2 regions of the Paenibacillus sp. D9 genome follow, and region 1 is predicted to be linked to the other one. Evidence: riboswitches for the same ligand, from Rfam matches in the RefSeq annotation. Region 1 holds a riboswitch; the other holds the start of a gene.
What was found. A riboswitch is a leader RNA that binds a small molecule or an ion and turns the genes downstream of it on or off. The one in region 1 is predicted to bind glycine.
Positions count from the first base shown of each region.

Region 1 (8,674 bases):
GTGAAGGCGCCGAGGAAGGAAAGCGCGGGCCGCAATATCGGCAGGGCGACGTTCCAATAGAGGCGCAGGAAGCCGCAGCCGTCGATGCGGCCGGCATCCAGCAGCTCGGACGGCACCGATTCCTGTGCGTACTGCCGGATCCAGAAAATCCCGAACGCATTGGCCATTCCCGGAATGATCAGCGCCTTGAACGTGCCGACCCAGCCGAATTTGGCCATAATGACGAAGGAAGGCACGAGCGACAGCTGGGACGGCGCCATCATGGTCGCCAGCAGCAGGACGAACAGCATTTTTTTGCCCGGGAAATCGAACTTGGCGAACGTGAAGCCCGCAAGCGAATCGAAGAACAGCACCAGCAGGGTGCAGGCGGAGGCGACGAACAGCGTATTCCAGAACGCTCCGAAGAAATCGACGTTGTCGAACACCCGGCCGATGTTGTCGAGAAGCTGGGTGCCGAACCACAGCTTCGGCGGGAAGCTGTAAATATCCGATGTCGTGCGCGTCGCCATGACGAGCAGCCAGTAGAACGGGAAGATCGATATCAGCAGCCCGATGGCGAGGCCGATATGGAGCAGGACCGATTTGGTTCTCGTCGCCATCATTTCACCCCCTGCCCGCGGGTTGGCCCGCCTTGGACGAACAGCCCATTCACGATCGAGAAGATTGCGATCAGGACGAACATCCCCCAGCCGACGGCCGCGCCGTAGCCGAAGTAGTTATGGATGAACGCTTCGCGGTACAGGTACAGCACGATCGTGAGGCCTCCACCGCTGACCCCTCCGTCATTGCCCGCGAGCACCTGCGGCTCGGTAAAGATCTGCATGCCTCCGATGGTCGAGGTAATCAGCGTAAAAAGGATGATCGGCCTCAGGTTCGGAATCGTAATCCGGAAAAAGGATTGGACGGTCGAAGCCCCATCGATTTTGGCGGCTTCGTAGAGGACGCTCGGGATGCTTTGCAATCCGGCCAGGTAGATGATCGCGTTGTAGCCCGCCCAGCGCCAGATGACCATGACGGACACCGCGAGCTGGATGCCCCAGGTTTTGTTCAGCCATTCGATCGAGTTCAGGCCCATGAGGTTCAGGACATAGTTGAGCAGGCCGTAGTTGTTGGAAAAGATCGTGCCGAACACGATCGCCACCGCCACAAGCGAGGTGACGTTCGGCATGAAATAGCCGATCCGGTAGAAGGTCCGGAACCGGACGAATGAGGAATTGAGCAGGAACGCGACGGCCAGCGCGAGGAACAGCATCGGAACCGTCGAGTAAATCCAGATGAGCAGCGTGTTGCCGACCGCCCTCCAGAATTCGGGATCGGTCAGCATGAAGCGGTAATTGTTCACGCCGTTGTAGCTCATCCTCCCGATTCCATCCCACTTTTGGAAGGAAAGATACATGGAGAAGGCGATCGGGAACAAGCCGAAAATGGCGAACAAGATGTAAAAAGGCGATATGGCCAAGTATTCCTTCCGATGCCTCCATAGTCTCGAAGCCAAGCTGCCTTTGAGGCGCGGGGGTACGGGAGCACGGGCAGGCTCCGCGTTCAGCATGGGATTGCCCATTGAGGTGACCTCCTGTCAGCCATTGATCTTGGAAATGCACTCTGCACAGCGGGCAGCGGCCCGCATCAGCGCAGCAGTTCTTTTTTGATCCGGCTTATCGCGTCTTTCCAGGCTTTGTCGGGATTTTTGCCCTGCAGGGCGACGGAGGTCAGCTCACGGCCGACGATTCCGTTCACATTCGAATACTTGCCTCCGAAGTAGGCCGGCTTCACGTTGCGCGCGGATTCCGAGAAAATCTCGCCGGTCGCCTGATTGCCGAAGAAAGGCTCCTTCTCCTTCATGATAGGATCGTCCAGCGCTTTGGCGGCGGAAGGGAACAGATTGAGATTTTTATAGGACTGAATCTGATTGTCGGGATTTTGAAGGTAGCGGATGACTTCGAAGGCCTCTTGCGGGTATTTGCTCGTCTTCATGATGGCGAGGAAGGAGCCGCCGTTGTTGCCGTCTCCGCCCGGAGCCCGGGCGACTCTCCATTTGCCGCTCGTATCCGGCGCGGCCTCCTCCAGAACCTCCTTCATCCAGACGGCCCCGACGAAGGAGGCGATGCTGCTGTTGTTCATGGCTGCGCTCCATTCGCTCGTGAAGGCGTTTGCATTGCCAGACAGTTTCAATTGGGCGGCCTTGACGGCCAGATTCCAGGCGTTCTTCATCGAGGAGGCAGGCGTATCGCCGATGAATTCGTCCTCCTTGGAGAAATAAATGCGGTCGGATTGGGCATTGGCCTGGGTGTAGACGTTGTTGACGTTGTCGAGCATCTTGACCTTGCCGGCAAAATGATCCTGAAGCTTCTTGCCTGCGTCGAGATAGCTCTCCCACGTTCCGAGCTGCTTATGCACGTCTTCCGGATCCGACGGGAGGCCGGCTTCCCGGAACAGATCGGCCCGATAGAACAGAGCGGTCGGCCCCGTATCGATCGGCAGGGCGATCATCGTTCCTTCCGGCGTGACGCCGAAATTCCATTTCCAGTCGAGGAAATCCGGCTCGATCTCCTTGGCTCCGAGGTCGTACAGATCGTAGAAGCGGTCTGAGCTGACGAACAGCTCGGACACCCAATCGTTGAAAGCGACGATATCGGGTCCTGCGGAGCCGGCGGCGAGCGTCGTTTTCAGCTTGGACTTGAAGTCGCCTCCGATTTTCTGCGCGTTGATGCGGATGCCCGGGAACTTCTGCTCGACGGACTTGATGAGGCCGTCGTCGAGGCTTCGGTTCCAATACCAGAGTGTAAGCGTTTTCGTTTTCTCGGTTGGAGAAGTGCTGCCGCAGCCTGCGGCGATCATGGCAAGAATCAGCATGCATAAGCCGACCATTCTGGTTTTGACCACTTCCGCCATTCCTCCTGACTTGTGGACTGCCTCGGCGCGGCTGCGGCCGCAGCCGCGTCGCGCCCCATTCGCCTAACCGTACTATTTTATTCCGGCCTCCGCAGAATTTGCGCACAAAACGGATTTCCTTTCCATACCCATCTCCAGACATTTTGAAACCGTAATCGGCGGAAATAGGCTCCTCAATGATACCTCTCGCATTTTTTGATATCGGCTCATTCCGGCGTGCGCCGAGGATGCCCGTACTGCACGAGCACATGCCATAGCTGCTTCAGCTCCTGCAGAACTGCCGGGTAGTCGCCCCTGCCGCTCCATGCGGCCGGATTCCGCTTCAAATCCATGGCCGCACAGCCGATCTGGAAGGCATCGATCTCTCCGTTGCGAGCGATCCTCCGGGCAAGGGAAGGCATGGAAGGCCCTCTAAAATCGGTCGGAACCTCGTCCGCCTTCAGGAAAAAGCCCATATGCCAGTACAAGCGGATGGAATACCGGCGGCAAATGAGTTCTAAAAGCTTTCCGGTCCCGGTGCCCTTGAAGCACGGATCCGCGACAAGCAGCTCCACATCCTCTTCCAGCGAAAGGCCCCCGTGGATTTGCGCCTCAATATAGTGGTCGAGATTTCGTACCGATTCTCCCCCGATATCGCCGGCGAACGGCTTCTCAAGCCTGTCGATTGTAGGGCCGAGCAGCTTTTGGACCGTCAGCTCACGTTCGCCGATCGCAAACCCGCCGTAATGCGCATCCTTCAGGAGGGCAGCCGCAACGAGGCCGAACTCCTCGAAAGTACCCTTCTCCCTGCGCTCCAGATGGGAATCCAAATAAGTGAACGTACAGCGCCTGGAGACAGCCGGAGAGAGCAGAAAGTAGCAGGAGCCGAATCGCGGAGCGGGACCTTCCGGATGCTGCATGACATTCAGAGCCCCATACTTGGGCCGCTCGCTGTTGGCCGCGCCGCCGGTCTGATAAGCGCCGCCAAACATCCTCTCCTCCCAGATGTCGCGTTCCCCGCCGGGATACGCCGACACGCTTCCGCTCGAGAGCATGGTTTCGAACTGGCTTTTGTATTCCCCCTGTTCGAGCAGCGCTTCAGCCACGCTTTTCATGCTGTGGTCCGGCCGGTCGGGATGGAAATGGAGCGCGACCGGGGCATGGGCCTGCAGCTTCGCAACCGCCTCATCCAACGAGGCCCGGCCGATGCCAGTCAGACGAAGGACATCGCCGATGGCTTGGTCCGCCTCGCTCTTTCGGCTTCTGGCATAAGCGGCGACATGCTCCAAAGCTTTCCGCTGGGACAGCGTCAATTCCACGGGCATGACGATTCCTCCTTTCAGCAGGGTCTACCTCTTCTCCCTCGCCGCTTGAATCTCCTTCCGCGCATATGCCGAATTAGCGGCATACTGACGGCCTATCGGCACGGCATGATGCCAAGCCTGACGGCGGTTCCTGGGTTCCAGCCTCAATTCAGCGCGCAAAAAAGCCCCTGCGAGGGGGCCTTGAATCCGATATCGGTCAAGCTTCCGCATTGCCGCGCTCATCCTCCGCTTTGCGCAGAGGACGGCCTTTCTTGCGCAGCTCGCTCATGAGCTTCTTGCCGGTCGGCGTCTGCGCCAGCCCGCCGCCTGCAGTCTCGCGGTGCTTCTCCGGCATCGCAGCGCCGACCTCCAGCATCACCTGCACGACCTCGTCGGAAGGAATGACGCTCCGCACGCCGGCAAGCGCCATATCGGCGGCCGCCAGCGCCGTGACGGCGCCGAAGCCGTTGCGCACGATGCACGGAATCTCCACCAGCCCGCCGACCGGATCGCAGATCAGGCCGAGCGAGTTTTTAAGCGCGAGTCCGACTGCGTGTACAGCCTGCTCCGGCTTGCCGCCGCGCAGCTCCGCAAGCGCTCCGGCCGCCATGCCGATCGCGGAGCCGACCTCCGCCTGGCAGCCGCCCTCCGCTCCGGATACGAAGGAGTTGTTCGCGATGACGTAGCCGATCGCGCCGGCTGCGAACAAGCCGTAGGTCATCTCGTCGTCGCTCCAGCCGAAGCGCTCCTGCGTGCTGACGAAGACGCCGGGAATGATGCCGCAGGAGCCTGCCGTCGGAGTCGCCACAATGCGGCCCATGGAAGCATTCACCTCCGACACGGCCAGCGCATACGCCATGGCGCGCCCCGCATCGCCGCCGAGGCTCGGCTCTCCGGCCGCGTTGTAAGCCGCGACCCGCTGGGCGTCGAGCCCGGTCAAGCCGCTGCGGGATGTCGTGTCCCGCGTCAGGCCGTTATGGACGGCATCCTTCATGATGCCGTAATAGTCCTTCATCGCCGCGAATTCCGCCTCGGGCTCGCGGCCCGATTCGCGCGACTGCTGCTCCAGCATGAGACGGCCGATGCTCAGGCCGCTTTCGCTGCAGCGCTCACTCAGTTCCTTCAGCGTCCGGAAGTTCATCGTCGTTCCCCCTGTCATCGTTCAAGTCCATATAATCCGTCTGAAGCACATGCGGCATTCGGCCGATCCGCTCCATCAGTCCCGCTTGCACCGGAGCATCCAGCTCCACCACGGCCAGCGCCTCTCCCTGGCGCTCCATGCGGCTGAGCGACAGCCCGCCGATGTTGAGCCCTTCCTCCTGCAGCGCCGCCGAGAGCGCCGCGATGACGCCCGGCTGGTCCCGGTGCCGGATGAGCAGCGTCGGGTAGGAGCAGCTGAATTTCACTGCGAAGCCGTTCACCTCCACAACCTCCACGTTGCCTCCGCCGATCGAAGTGCCGAGCAGAGACAGCTTGCGACCTCCGTCCGCAGCGGTCAGATCGAGCCGGACCGTGTTGGGATGGGGGAACAGCCCTTTCCCCTCCTGGAATACCAGGTCCATGCCAGCCTCCTCGGCCAGCTCGACCGAGTCGGGCAGACGCGGGTCATCCGTATGGAAGCCCATGAGCCCGCCTGTGACGGCTGTATCCGTGCCATGTCCTTGATAGGTGGCCGCGAAGGAGCCGAAAAAAGAAATTTTCGCTTCCTGCGGCATTTCTCCCAGCAGCCTGCGCCCCGCAAGCCCGATTCGCGCCGCCCCCGCCGTATGGGAGCTGGAAGGTCCGACCATGGCCGGGCCGATAATGGAAAACACGTCTTTGAACCGCACAGCCATTCTCCTTCGTCTTGAGTGTTGTAAAGGCCGAAAAAAGGGACAGAGCAGAAGAATGCGCCGAAAGAAGGGCGTGCCGCCCATTCCCAGCGATTCTTCCGCTCTGTCCTTTGTACCTGAGAGTTGCCTCGCTTCCCGCTCCGCGAGTTTCCCCTTGGGTGATTCCATGCGCGCCTGTGCGCGGCCACGGAATTCTCTCCAGAGATGCGTCCGGCAAAGGTCCTTTTGCCTGAGAGATTCACCCTGTCCCCAGGGCTTACTCCTTCGGCGCCGCCCCGTGTTACAGGTAGTCTCTCCCGCTGCCTTCATCCGCTCTATTCAATTAATGGATTTCGTCAGATTGCAAACGTTATCTACACTCATTATATGCAGGAGCGCGGCCATCTTCAACCTGCAGTCCGCGGGCAGGATGACCGACGGGAGCAATGATGCGAAAAGGCGGTCATGGAGCTGCACGGGACCGGCCATAGCGAAGATCGAGCAATGGCACGCTGCACGGAGCCGGCTCTGCTTGCACGCTGGGCGGTGCATGCTGCAGGGAGCCGGCTCTGCTTGCCGACTGCCGATCCATGCTGCATAGCCGTCCGTGCGATTATCGGCATGGAGCCGGCTCTGCTTGCACGCTGGGCGGTGCATGCTGCTGGAAGCCGGCTCTGCTTGCCGACTGTCTTTTTAACAGCATCTTCTTCCGTATCGGACATACGATCCGCTATTTCAACTTAAATGCCCGTTCAAAAAAATTTAACGGACATAGGATACCTTATTTTAGTGAAAACACCTCGAAACGGGCTGTTTTCCCACAAATAGCGGATCGTATGTCCGATAGCTCGGCGAAATCGGCAATAATTTCTAAATAACGGATCGTATGTCCGATACCGCCGCCTGACAACGCCGAATCCGAGTCAAGGACTGGACTGCCGCCGAGAAGCGCCCTTCCACGACAAAAAAACCGATAGACAGTCCAAATAAGCTCATAGACAGTCCAAGCAACCGGATAAGCCGTTCAAACAAGTCTACACACAGCCAAAACAGGCCGCAACCCGTCTCGGTTACGGCCTCCTTGCGTGCTTATCCCTTCTTTTCTGGCTGCTTGGATTCGACCCGAAGCTCAGTGTGGATACAGTCAAATCCAGCGTGAAAACGGCAGCTAGCCGAGACCAGCTCATCCCGCCATGCCGTACGACGCCCAGCCGCCGGCGGAGGCGTAGAGTCCGCTTCCGCCCAGCATCGCCTGCGGTCCCCGATGAACTGCGGCGGCATGGGCGCTTGCGCCAATGATGCCGACCGCCACGGCCGGCTCCAGCACATCCTGCTCGGCGAGAGCCGCGATGGCGGCCGCATCGCCCGTGCGGACCGCGGCCGCCAGACCGCGCAGACGCGCCAGGAGCGCTTCGTCGGACGGCTCCCGCAGGCCGCCGGCTTGCAGATCGCGCCTGACGACGTCAAGCGAACGCCGGGCTCGGTGGAAGGCGGCCTTAACCGCGCCTTCCGTCGTCAGGAGAAGCTCCGCCGTCTCCCGGATGGAACGGTCCATGACCTCGCGCAGCAGCCATACCGACAGCTGCAGCGGAGACAGCCTGAGCTCCAACGGGCGCAGAAGCTCCTCCAGCTCCCAGCTCGCCGCCGGCTGGACGGCCCCCGCCTCCTCCCGCTCGGGCATAGTCCGACGGCGGAGAGCTTCCCTGCGCAAATGGTCCGTCCACAGGTTCCGGGCGATGCGCAGCAGCAGCGCCAGGCGATTGGCATGCTCCCGCCAGATCGGGGCTGCGAGCGCCCTGCACCAGGCCGACTGCTCCAGATCCTCCGCTTCCCAGGCGCTGCGGGTCAGCGCCAGGCAATACCTTCTCAGCGCCGCGCGCTCTTCCTCCAGCTCCAGCCCCGTCTCCATCGGCGGCATCCCCTTTCAATTCGCATAGTTATTCTGACCGGTAAACGAATGATCCTGCCAAAAGGATACGAAAGGCAGAGGAATTTCTTTTCCGCGATTCAGCCGTATCCTTTCCCTACCCGTCATCCGTTTACCAGTGGCAAAACCATTCCGACCCATCCAGCGAAGGAGGATGACGACCTGTGACCCATATCCCTTATGTCGTGGAGCAGACCAACAAGGGGGAACGCTCCTATGATATTTATTCCCGGCTGCTGAAAGACCGCATCGTATTCATCGGCACGGCGATCGAGGACAATATGGCCAACGCGGTCATCGCGCAGCTGCTGTTCCTGGCCGCCGACGATCCCGACAAGGACATTCATATGTACATCAACAGCCCGGGCGGCTCCACGAGCGCCGGCCTCGCCATCTACGACACGATGCAGTTCGTGAAGCCGGATGTCCGGACGCTCTGCACCGGCACGGCCTTTTCCATGGCGGCCTGGCTCCTGCTCGCGGGAACCAAGGGCAAGCGGGGAGCTCTGCCGAACAGCGAGGTCATGCTCCATCAGCCTTCCGGAGGAGCGCAGGGCCAGGCCAGCGATATCGCCATTTCCGCCACGCGCATCCTGAAGTTGAGGGACAAGATGAACCGGATCGCAGCGGAGCGCACGGGCCAGCCGCTGGAGCGCATCGAGCGGGATACGGACCGCGACACGTTCCTGTCCGCCGAAGAGGCGCAGGAATACGGAATCGTGGACCATATCATTACGAGCATGTAGCCTTGAGAACAAGAG
Region 1 is NZ_JZEJ01000001.1:4,201,101-4,209,774, reverse strand. Features, by position in the region: gene VE23_RS18915 (carbohydrate ABC transporter permease) at 1-602, opposite strand, end outside; gene VE23_RS18910 (carbohydrate ABC transporter permease) at 599-1,561, opposite strand; gene VE23_RS18905 (ABC transporter substrate-binding protein) at 1,627-2,892, opposite strand; gene VE23_RS18900 (DUF3626 domain-containing protein) at 3,099-4,190, opposite strand; gene sdaAA (L-serine ammonia-lyase, iron-sulfur-dependent, subunit alpha) at 4,393-5,316, opposite strand; gene sdaAB (L-serine ammonia-lyase, iron-sulfur-dependent subunit beta) at 5,285-6,010, opposite strand; glycine riboswitch at 6,101-6,214, opposite strand; glycine riboswitch at 6,215-6,316, opposite strand; gene VE23_RS18880 (sigma factor) at 7,170-7,895, opposite strand; gene clpP (ATP-dependent Clp endopeptidase proteolytic subunit ClpP) at 8,078-8,659, shown strand.

Region 2 (8,674 bases), 1.6 Mb from region 1:
TGGGTCTCGAGGAATGGCGGCAGGTTGATGCTTCCGATCTCTTCTTCGCCTTCAATGCAAAGCTTGACGTTGACTGGAAGCGTGCCTTCCTGCTTGAGGATCGCTTCAATCGCTTTGATATGGATGAACGTCTGGCCTTTGTCGTCGGTCGTGCCGCGGCCGTACAGCTTGTCTCCGCGAATCTCCGGCTCGAACGGCGGGCTTGTCCACAGGTTCAGCGGATCGACCGGCTGAACGTCGTAATGGCCGTAGACCAGAATCGTCGGTTTGCCTGGGGCATGCAGGTAATCGGCATACACGACGGGATTGCCCGCCGTCGGCATGATCTCGATATTCTCGAGTCCTGCGCGCTTGAGCGTGTCGGCCAGCCAAGCGGCGGCGGACTGGATGTCTTGCTTATGCTCGGACAGAGCCGAAATGCTCGGAATGCGAAGCCACTGCTTCAATTCCTCCAGCTGTTCTTCCCGGCGGGAAGCGAAATAATCGGAATAGGACATCGGTATGTACCTCCTGGAATCCGTAGCGATACGGACAGCATCGGCATGAAAGCCGTGTGCTTCTATTATAACCTGAGCAGACGCAGGGAATAAACCTGCATGCAGGCGCAGGGACTAAACCTGCGTACAGGCTGAGGGAATAAACTTCCGTCTGGAAACGCCGCGGCTAATGTTGTGGGACAAGCGGCGCGGCCTTGCTCCTATCAGCTAAAAAAGCCTAAAGCATTTTCTACCGTCCATATCGATTGACGGGACAGGCTTGCGCGCCATACAATGACCACAGAAAGCAAATGAAGGGAGGCTGATGGAAATGACGGTCATGAACGGAATCGAGATGACGGCAGCTAATGCTGCATACAGGAACGATGCACCAATTGAATATGTCACGTACCGGGAAGCGTCATTCCCGGAGGTCTCCACGGACCATGAATAGGACGATGCGGCGGCATGGCTTGTAGGACGGAGCCGCCCGCGCGGCCGATTGATGAAGTCACGGACTCGGAGTCCGTGGCTTTTTTTGTACGCTCAACTAGCAAACCAATAAAGAAATCAGGTGACTTATGATAAACGATTGGAATTATTATATCGGCCTTGGCCCGACGACGGAATGGGGCCAAGAATCGGAAGGGAATCAAAGGGAGTGGAGCCGCGCTGCCGCTGCTGCCGATACTCCACCGCTTGCACAAAAACCGAAGCAAACGAAGGGCACTGAAGAGGAAAAAACGCAAAACGATGACTTCTCTTCTGAACGGCACTATGCGGTTGTCAATTCCGGCTTGCACGATTCGGTCAGGCCGAATCGTGAAAAGGCTTCTCCCGCCCTGTACGTCATTCGCGGCGGGAAAAGCCTCTGAGTTACGGCCGACGGCCGATCGGATAACGGCCGCGCAGCGAATGCGCCAGCTCGCGGATGGCGGAGCTCGCCGGCATGCGGACGGCAGGGAACACGGCATGGCCGCGGCCGCTGCCAAAGGCTGCATCTGCGGCGGCTTCGGCGAACATGCGGGCGGGATCCGGCCAAAGGCCGTCGACCAGCTCCTCCAAGCTCGCCATCGTGCCGGCCTCCACAAGCGGATAACTGAGGTCGGTGCCCGAGCTGCCGGCGGCAGTATCGTAGAACTGACGAACGAGTCGGCCGCGCTCGGCTCCCGAGCCTCCGGCATTGACAAAGGCTTGGATAATGTAGGAGCGGGAGAGCCTGCGCTGCGCGATGCCGCAGAACTTGAGGCCATCAATGCTGAGATCGTAGTCCCCGGGACAGTAGGCCCCCGAGATTTCACCTTTGTCGACACGGGCCCCGAAGCCGTCCAGCGCGGCTGCGATCAGCTCGTACATCAGCTGGAAATCATCGTTGAACCGGACCGAGGCGCTGCCCTGAAGAGGGAGGATAAGGGAAATATTCACGACTCCGGGATCCAGAGGCACGGCTGCCCCGCCGGAGTTGCGGACAGCGACGGAAAGACCGAGTCGCTCAAGTTCCTTGGAGGCAAGCGCGGCCTCGGGCAGGCGGCTGTCGCGCGGGCCCATGACGAAGCCCGAAGGGTGGCGCCAAAGATGAAGAACGGGAACGCCGTCGATACCGGTCTGGCGGCAGAGCAGCTCGTCCAATGCAAAAGAGTGGAGCACGTCCGGCTCCGCCCAATCGTCCATGCGGTCAAGCAAAAGCAGGCCGGGATGAATATCTTGTATCATGGCAATCTTTTTCCTTCCTTAACAACCGGATCGTATCTATACACTTTAACATATTCGGCCTATCTCCTTCATGTAGAGTTGAGGCATGCGCAGCCATATAAAAAAAGCTTTTCCCGGGCAGTGCCGGGAAAAGCTTTTTTTTGCATTAGCAGGAGCAGTTCAGCACCGGCTTGCGGGCAGCCTGGGTTTCATCCAGCCGCCGCACGACGGTCGTATACGGAGCGTTTTGAACGAGCTCCGGCGTCTCCTTCGCTTCGCGGGCGATGCGGATCATCGTATCGATGAAGGCGTCGAGCGTTTCCTTGCTCTCGGTTTCCGTCGGCTCGATCATGATGCATTCCTCGACGTTGAGCGGGAAGTAGATGGTCGGCGGGTGATAGCCGAAGTCGAGCAGCCGCTTGGCGACGTCGAGCGTGCGCACGCCGTATTCCTTGAGTCCGCGGCCGGACATGACGAACTCATGCTTGCAGACGCCCGGGTACGGAATTTCATAGGCTTCCGAGAGGCGCGCCATCATGTAGTTGGCGTTCAGTACGGCGCATTCCGAGACGCGGCGCAGTCCTTCCGGACCGTAGGTGCGGATATACGTGTACGCGCGGACCAGGATGCCGAAGTTGCCGTAGTACGATTTGACGCGGCCGATGGAGGCGGGACGGTCGAAGTCGAAGAAGTAGCTGCCGTTATCGCGTTTGCCGACGACCGGCTTCGGAAGGAACGGAGTCAGATGGGCTTTTACGCCGACAGGACCCGCTCCGGGGCCGCCGCCGCCATGCGGCGTGCTCATCGTTTTGTGCAGGTTGAGATGCACGACGTCGAAGCCCATGTCGCCCGGGCGGGTAATGCCCATAATGGCGTTGGAGTTCGCTCCGTCGTAGTAGAGCAGGCCGCCGGCTTCATGCACGATGGCGGCGATCTCGACGATCTGCTCCTCGAACAGGCCCAGCGTGCTCGGGTTCGTGAGCATCAGGGCGGCTGTATCAGGGCCGACTGCAGCTCGCAGCGCGTCGAGATCGACAAGTCCGCGCTCATTGGACTTGATCGTGATCGTATCCAGGCCGGCCGTCGTGGCGCTGGCCGGGTTGGTGCCGTGCGAGGAGTCCGGCACGATGACCTTCGTGCGCTTCTCGCCGCGGCTCTCGTGGTAGGCGCGGATCATCATGAGGCCAGTCCACTCGCCGTGGGCTCCGGCTGCCGGCTGCAGCGTGACGGCATCCATGCCGGTAAGCGCGGCGAGATCGTTTTGCAGCACGTACAACAGCTCCAGCGCGCCCTGGATGCTCTCTTCCGGCTGGTAAGGATGGATGCGGGCGAAGCCGTTCAGCCGCGCCGCATCCTCGTTGATTTTCGGATTGTATTTCATCGTGCAGGAGCCGAGCGGGTAGAAGCCGTTGTCGACGCCGAAGTTGCGGCGGGACAGCTCGGTGTAATGGCGGATGACGTCCACCTCGTACACTTCCGGCAAGGAAGCCGGATGCTTGCGGAGCAGGGAGGAAGGAATCAGTTCTTCGAGCCCTTCCTCATCAGGCACGTCGCAGACGGGAAGGGAGTAGGCTTTGCGGCCTTCACGGCTCATCTCGAAAATGAGCGCTTTCTCCGGTTTCACGTCGATGATTCCGGCGCTCTTCAGTTGTTCATGGCTGCTCATGCGCGCGCCTCCTTCGTCAGGCCGCCCAGTGCGGCGGCGAATGCGTCGATCTCTTCCTTCGTGCGCTTCTCCGTTACGGCGACGAGCATATGGCCCTCAAGCTCCGGGTAGGCGGAGCCGAGATCGAAGCCGCCGAGGAAGCCCTCGGCGAGCAGCTTGCTGTTCAGCTCCTTGGCCGATGCGCCTTCCGGCAGCGAAACCACGAATTCATTGAAGAAAGGAGCGGAGCCGAACGGCAGGCCGATTCCTTCCACCGAACCGAGTCTCTTGGACGCGTAATGCGATTTGCGGATATTGAGCTCGGCGGCTTCGCGGATGCCCTGCTTGCCCATCACGCTGAGATAGATGGAAGCGCACAGGGCGAGCAGCGCCTGGTTCGAGCAGATGTTGGATGTCGCCTTCTCGCGGCGGATATGCTGCTCGCGGGCTTGCAGCGTCAGCACGAAGCCGCGCTTGCCGTCCAGATCGTTGGTCTGGCCGACGATGCGTCCCGGCATGCGGCGCATGAGCGGCTCGGCCACCGAGAAAAATCCGCAGGTCGGTCCGCCGAGGGAGGAAGGGATGCCGAGCGGCTGGGCATCGCCGACGACGATGTCGGCGCCTAGCGCTCCGGGGGACTCCAGCAAGCCGAGGGAGAGCGGGTTGCTGCTCACGACGAGCAGCCCCTTGGCCTCGTGGATGATCGGCTCGATCGCCGCCAGATCCTCGATGCAGCCGAAGAAATTCGGCGACTGCACGAGCACGGCGGCAGTCTCGCCGCCAGCGACGGCGGAGCGGAGCGCTTCCAGGTCGGTGACGCCGCCTTTGAAGCCGACTTCGACGAGCTCAAGCCCGAGGCCGCGTGCGCTCGTGCGCAGAATCTCGCGCGCTTCCGGATGCACGGCGCGGGAGACGACGATGCGCTTGCGGCGGGTGTGGGCGGAGGCAAGAGCCGCCGCCTCGGACAAGGCGGTCGCGCCGTCGTACATGCTGGCGTTGGCGACAGCCATGCCGGTCAGCTCGCAGATGTAGGACTGGAACTCGAAGATCGCCTGCAGCTCGCCTTGGCTGATTTCCGGCTGATAAGGAGTATAGGCGGTATAGAATTCCGAGCGGGAGATCATATGGTTGATGACGACGGGAATATGGTGGTCGTAGAGACCGGCGCCAAGGAAGCTCGTCGTCGTTTCATGATCGGCGTTGCGGCCGGCCAGCTCCTTCAGATGGCGGAGGAGAGCCCATTCGTCGAGCGCGCCTGACATTGGCAGCGTGCCCTTGTAGCGGATCGATTGCGGAATGTCGCGGAACAGGTCTTCCAGGGTGGCCGCGGCGATCGTCTGCAGCATTTCCTGCTGGTCCTGCTCGGTCATGGGGATATAGCGATGCTGGGTCGTCATGAAGGGTTTGTCACTCCTTGGCTGATGCGGGCGATGCCGCGTTTCGTTTGTAGAAAGGGGCTTTGACGACAGCGGCCTTCAACCGTTTGCCGCGGATGTCGACCTCGACCTCGGTGCCGACAGCGGCATACTCGGCCAGGATCAGCGCGAGTCCGAGATTGCGCTTGAGCGTCGGCGACTGGGTGCCCGATGTCACTTCGCCGATCAGCCGCTCTCCGGCATAGACCTGGTAATGGGAGCGCGGGATGCCCCGCTCCAGCAGCTCGATGCCGACAAGCTTGCGGGGCACGCCGGCTTCCTTCTGCGCTGCCAGCGCGTCGCGGCCGATGAAGTCGCCCGCATCCAGCTTCACGAAAAATCCGAGTCCGGCTTCCAGAGGGGATATATCGGCCGACAGCTCCTGGCCGTACAGCGGCAGCCTCGCCTCGAAGCGCAGCGTATCGCGCGCGCCGAGACCGGCGGCCTCGAGGCCGAACGGAGCTCCGGCTTCCATCAGCGCGCGCCACAGCCTGGCCGCGTCGGGAGCCGGCGCGTACAGCTCGAAGCCGTCCTCCCCGGTGTAGCCGGTACGGGAGAGCAGCAGCTCGACGCCGCATACGGCCGCCTTCGGCAGAAACTCGAACGGCTTCAGCCCGCTCCAATCGGCCTCCGTGCAGCGGTCCAGAATCTCACCTGCGAGAGGACCCTGCAGAGCGATCAGCGCTGTGTCGTCGGAGCGGTCCTCCACCGTCACGTCCCCGATCAGATGCTCCCGCAGCCAATCGAGATCCTTGCCGATGTTGGACGCGTTGACGACAAGCATGTACTGGTCCTCGCTGATCCGGTAGACGAGCAGATCGTCGACGACGCCTCCGTCCGGATAGCACATGAGCGTATATTGGGCGGAGCCGTCTTTCAGCCTGGACACGTCGTTGGTCGTCACGCGCTGCAGGAAATCGCCGGCGAACTTGCCGGTGACGAGGAACTCTCCCATATGGGATACGTCGAACAGCCCGGCGCGCTGCCGGACAGCCTCATGCTCCTTCAGTATGCCGGTGAACTGAACCGGCAGATCCCAGCCGCCGAAGTCGATGCAGCGGGCTTCGCCGTATTCCTTGTAGAGGGAATGGAGCGGGGTCGTGCGCAGATTGGCCATGGTAGTCCTCCCTTTGTATGCTCGTACTCGAAAGTCTAGCCTGTTCGCTGATTGTTCATCTTCGCCTTGCGAGCCTTCAACGCCCGACTGATGAAGAAGCCGTCCTTGGTGCATAATGAAAGGGAGAAAAGCAAAAAGGACAGCGCAGGAAAACGACGCCCGCCGGCTGCAAAAAATCCGCAGCCATGCTGAACGTGTCATCCATGCTCTGTCCTTGGTACCTGAGAGTTACCCTGCGCATTCGTCTCCGCAGGTTTCCCCTTTGGTGACGTCGGCAAAGCGGCGGGGCCGCAAGCTTCCGTTCTCTCCAGAGGCGCGTCCCGCAAAGGTCCTTCTGCCTGAGAGATTCCCCTGCCGGGCAGGGTTACTCCTTCGGCGCCGCTTCATGTACCGGCGATCTCTCCCGTTGCGTTCATCCGCATATTCAGTTACAACCAGTTTTACAGATGGGACAACCCTGTGTCAACAGAATTTCGGACTAAAAGACATGCCGAGTGAGTTATGTTGACACAGCCGCCCGATATCGTTTACGCTTTGCGCATAGATTGCCAAACCAGGCCATGATGGGAAAGGATGAGCGTCCAGTGAGTGAGATTCGCGCAGGATTGGGCTATACGGAGGAGCATGAGTGGGCGGAAGCGGCTGGAGAGACGATTGTTCGGATCGGCATTACGGACCATGCCCAGCATCAGCTCGGGGACATCGTGTTCGTCGAGCTGCCGCAGGCTGGAGACAGCGTTGAAGCGGGACAACCTCTCGGGACGATCGAGTCCGTCAAAACGGTGTCCGACCTGTATTCCCCCGTCAGCGGAACGGTCGTCCGGGTCAACGAGGAGCTGGGCGATTCGCCGGAGCTCGTCAACAACGATCCTTTTGCCGGCGGCTGGATGATCGAGATCGACACGGGCGCCGACGCCAAGGCGGCTGTAGCGGCGCTGCTGGACGCGGAAGCTTACGCCAAGCTGACGGATTAGGCTCCCATGTGCAGCGGAGGAGGGTGCGACTCCGCACTCTCCTTTTCGCGCTTGCGGATGTCCGCTTTTTCCCATGGGCGGCTCGGCAAAGATTTGGCTAAAGGCATCCGGTCCGTTGACCGGATGCCTTTTTTTATGGTTTCATTGACTAGACCGATCGTTCTAATTCGAAAGGAGCTCCTATGGTCGACCGCAATCATACCCGGGATCGGATCGTCGAGACGGCTTCCCGCTTGTTCCTGCTGCAAGGCTATCATGCCACCGGACTGAGCCAGATCGTCAAGGAAAGCAAGGCGCCCAAAGGCTCGCTGTACCACTTTTTTCCTGAGGGCAAGGAGCAGCTCGCCATGGAATGCATTTCTCTGTCCAAGCGCGCCGTGCTGGATTCGCTGCGGAGCTGCATGGAGAGCGAGCCTTCCGTATCCAAGGCTCTCCAGGCTTTTGTGCGGGGAATTACGGAAAGCGCCGGAGCGAATGATTTCGCCGAATGCATCCCGTTCAGCTTCTGGATGTTCGTGGAGACAAGCGGCATCAGCGACGGGCTGAGGCAGGCATGCCAGACGGTATTCTCCGAATGGCAGGGAAGCCTGGAAGCGGCTCTGCGGCAAGGAGGCCTGGACCCTGAATCTGCCGTCAAATCGGCGATTCTGATCATTTCCATGCTGGAGGGCGCCGTCATTCTCGCGATGACGAACAAGGACACCCGGCCGTTCCGGCTTGTGGAGGAATTCATGCCTGTGCTAGTGAATGGAACCGATGGAGGGGTCGGAAACTAAAAAGAGACAAAGGACGGGGAAAACCCCCGTCCCAGGAGGGAAACCAGATGGAAAAAACAATGGAAGCAGCCGCTGCTCCTCAAGAAGGAGCTTCCTTCAAGGTTGTTCCGATTATGACCGCTTTGCTGCTTGCCGGATTCATCGGGATGTTCAGCGAAACGGCACTCAATATCGCGCTGAATGAGCTGATGAGCACGTTCAACGTCGAGCCTGCCACGATTCAGTGGCTTACGACCGGATTTTTGCTCGTGCTGGCGATTCTCGTGCCGATCTCGGGCTTGCTGCTCCAATGGTTCACGACGCGGCAGCTGTTCGCCGCATCGCTCGTCTTCTCGATTGCCGGCACGCTGATCGCGGCGAGCGCGCCGAGCTTCGCTTTCCTGTTCATTGCAAGGCTTGTCCAGGCGGTCGGCACCGGCCTCCTCATTCCGCTGATGTTCAACACGGTACTGGTTATCTTTCCGCCGCACAAGCGTGGAGCGGCGATGGGCATGATGGGGCTTGTCATCATGTTCGCTCCGGCGGTCGGCCCTGCCATTGCCGGCCTGTTCCTCGAGTATGCCAGCTGGAGGACGATAT
Region 2 is NZ_JZEJ01000001.1:2,569,510-2,578,183, reverse strand. Features, by position in the region: gene VE23_RS11765 (dipeptidase) at 1-497, opposite strand, end outside; gene VE23_RS11760 (hypothetical protein) at 1,058-1,351, shown strand; gene VE23_RS11755 (lipoate--protein ligase family protein) at 1,353-2,189, opposite strand; gene gcvPB (aminomethyl-transferring glycine dehydrogenase subunit GcvPB) at 2,335-3,792, opposite strand; gene gcvPA (aminomethyl-transferring glycine dehydrogenase subunit GcvPA) at 3,831-5,210, opposite strand; gene gcvT (glycine cleavage system aminomethyltransferase GcvT) at 5,221-6,345, opposite strand; glycine riboswitch at 6,662-6,761, opposite strand; gene gcvH (glycine cleavage system protein GcvH) at 6,930-7,319, shown strand; gene VE23_RS11730 (TetR/AcrR family transcriptional regulator) at 7,502-8,095, shown strand; gene VE23_RS11725 (DHA2 family efflux MFS transporter permease subunit) at 8,155-8,674, shown strand, end outside.
Region 2: it holds a riboswitch for glycine, as region 1 does, so the genes downstream of both, gcvT (glycine cleavage system aminomethyltransferase GcvT) here and sdaAB (L-serine ammonia-lyase, iron-sulfur-dependent subunit beta) in region 1, are expected to answer to the same signal.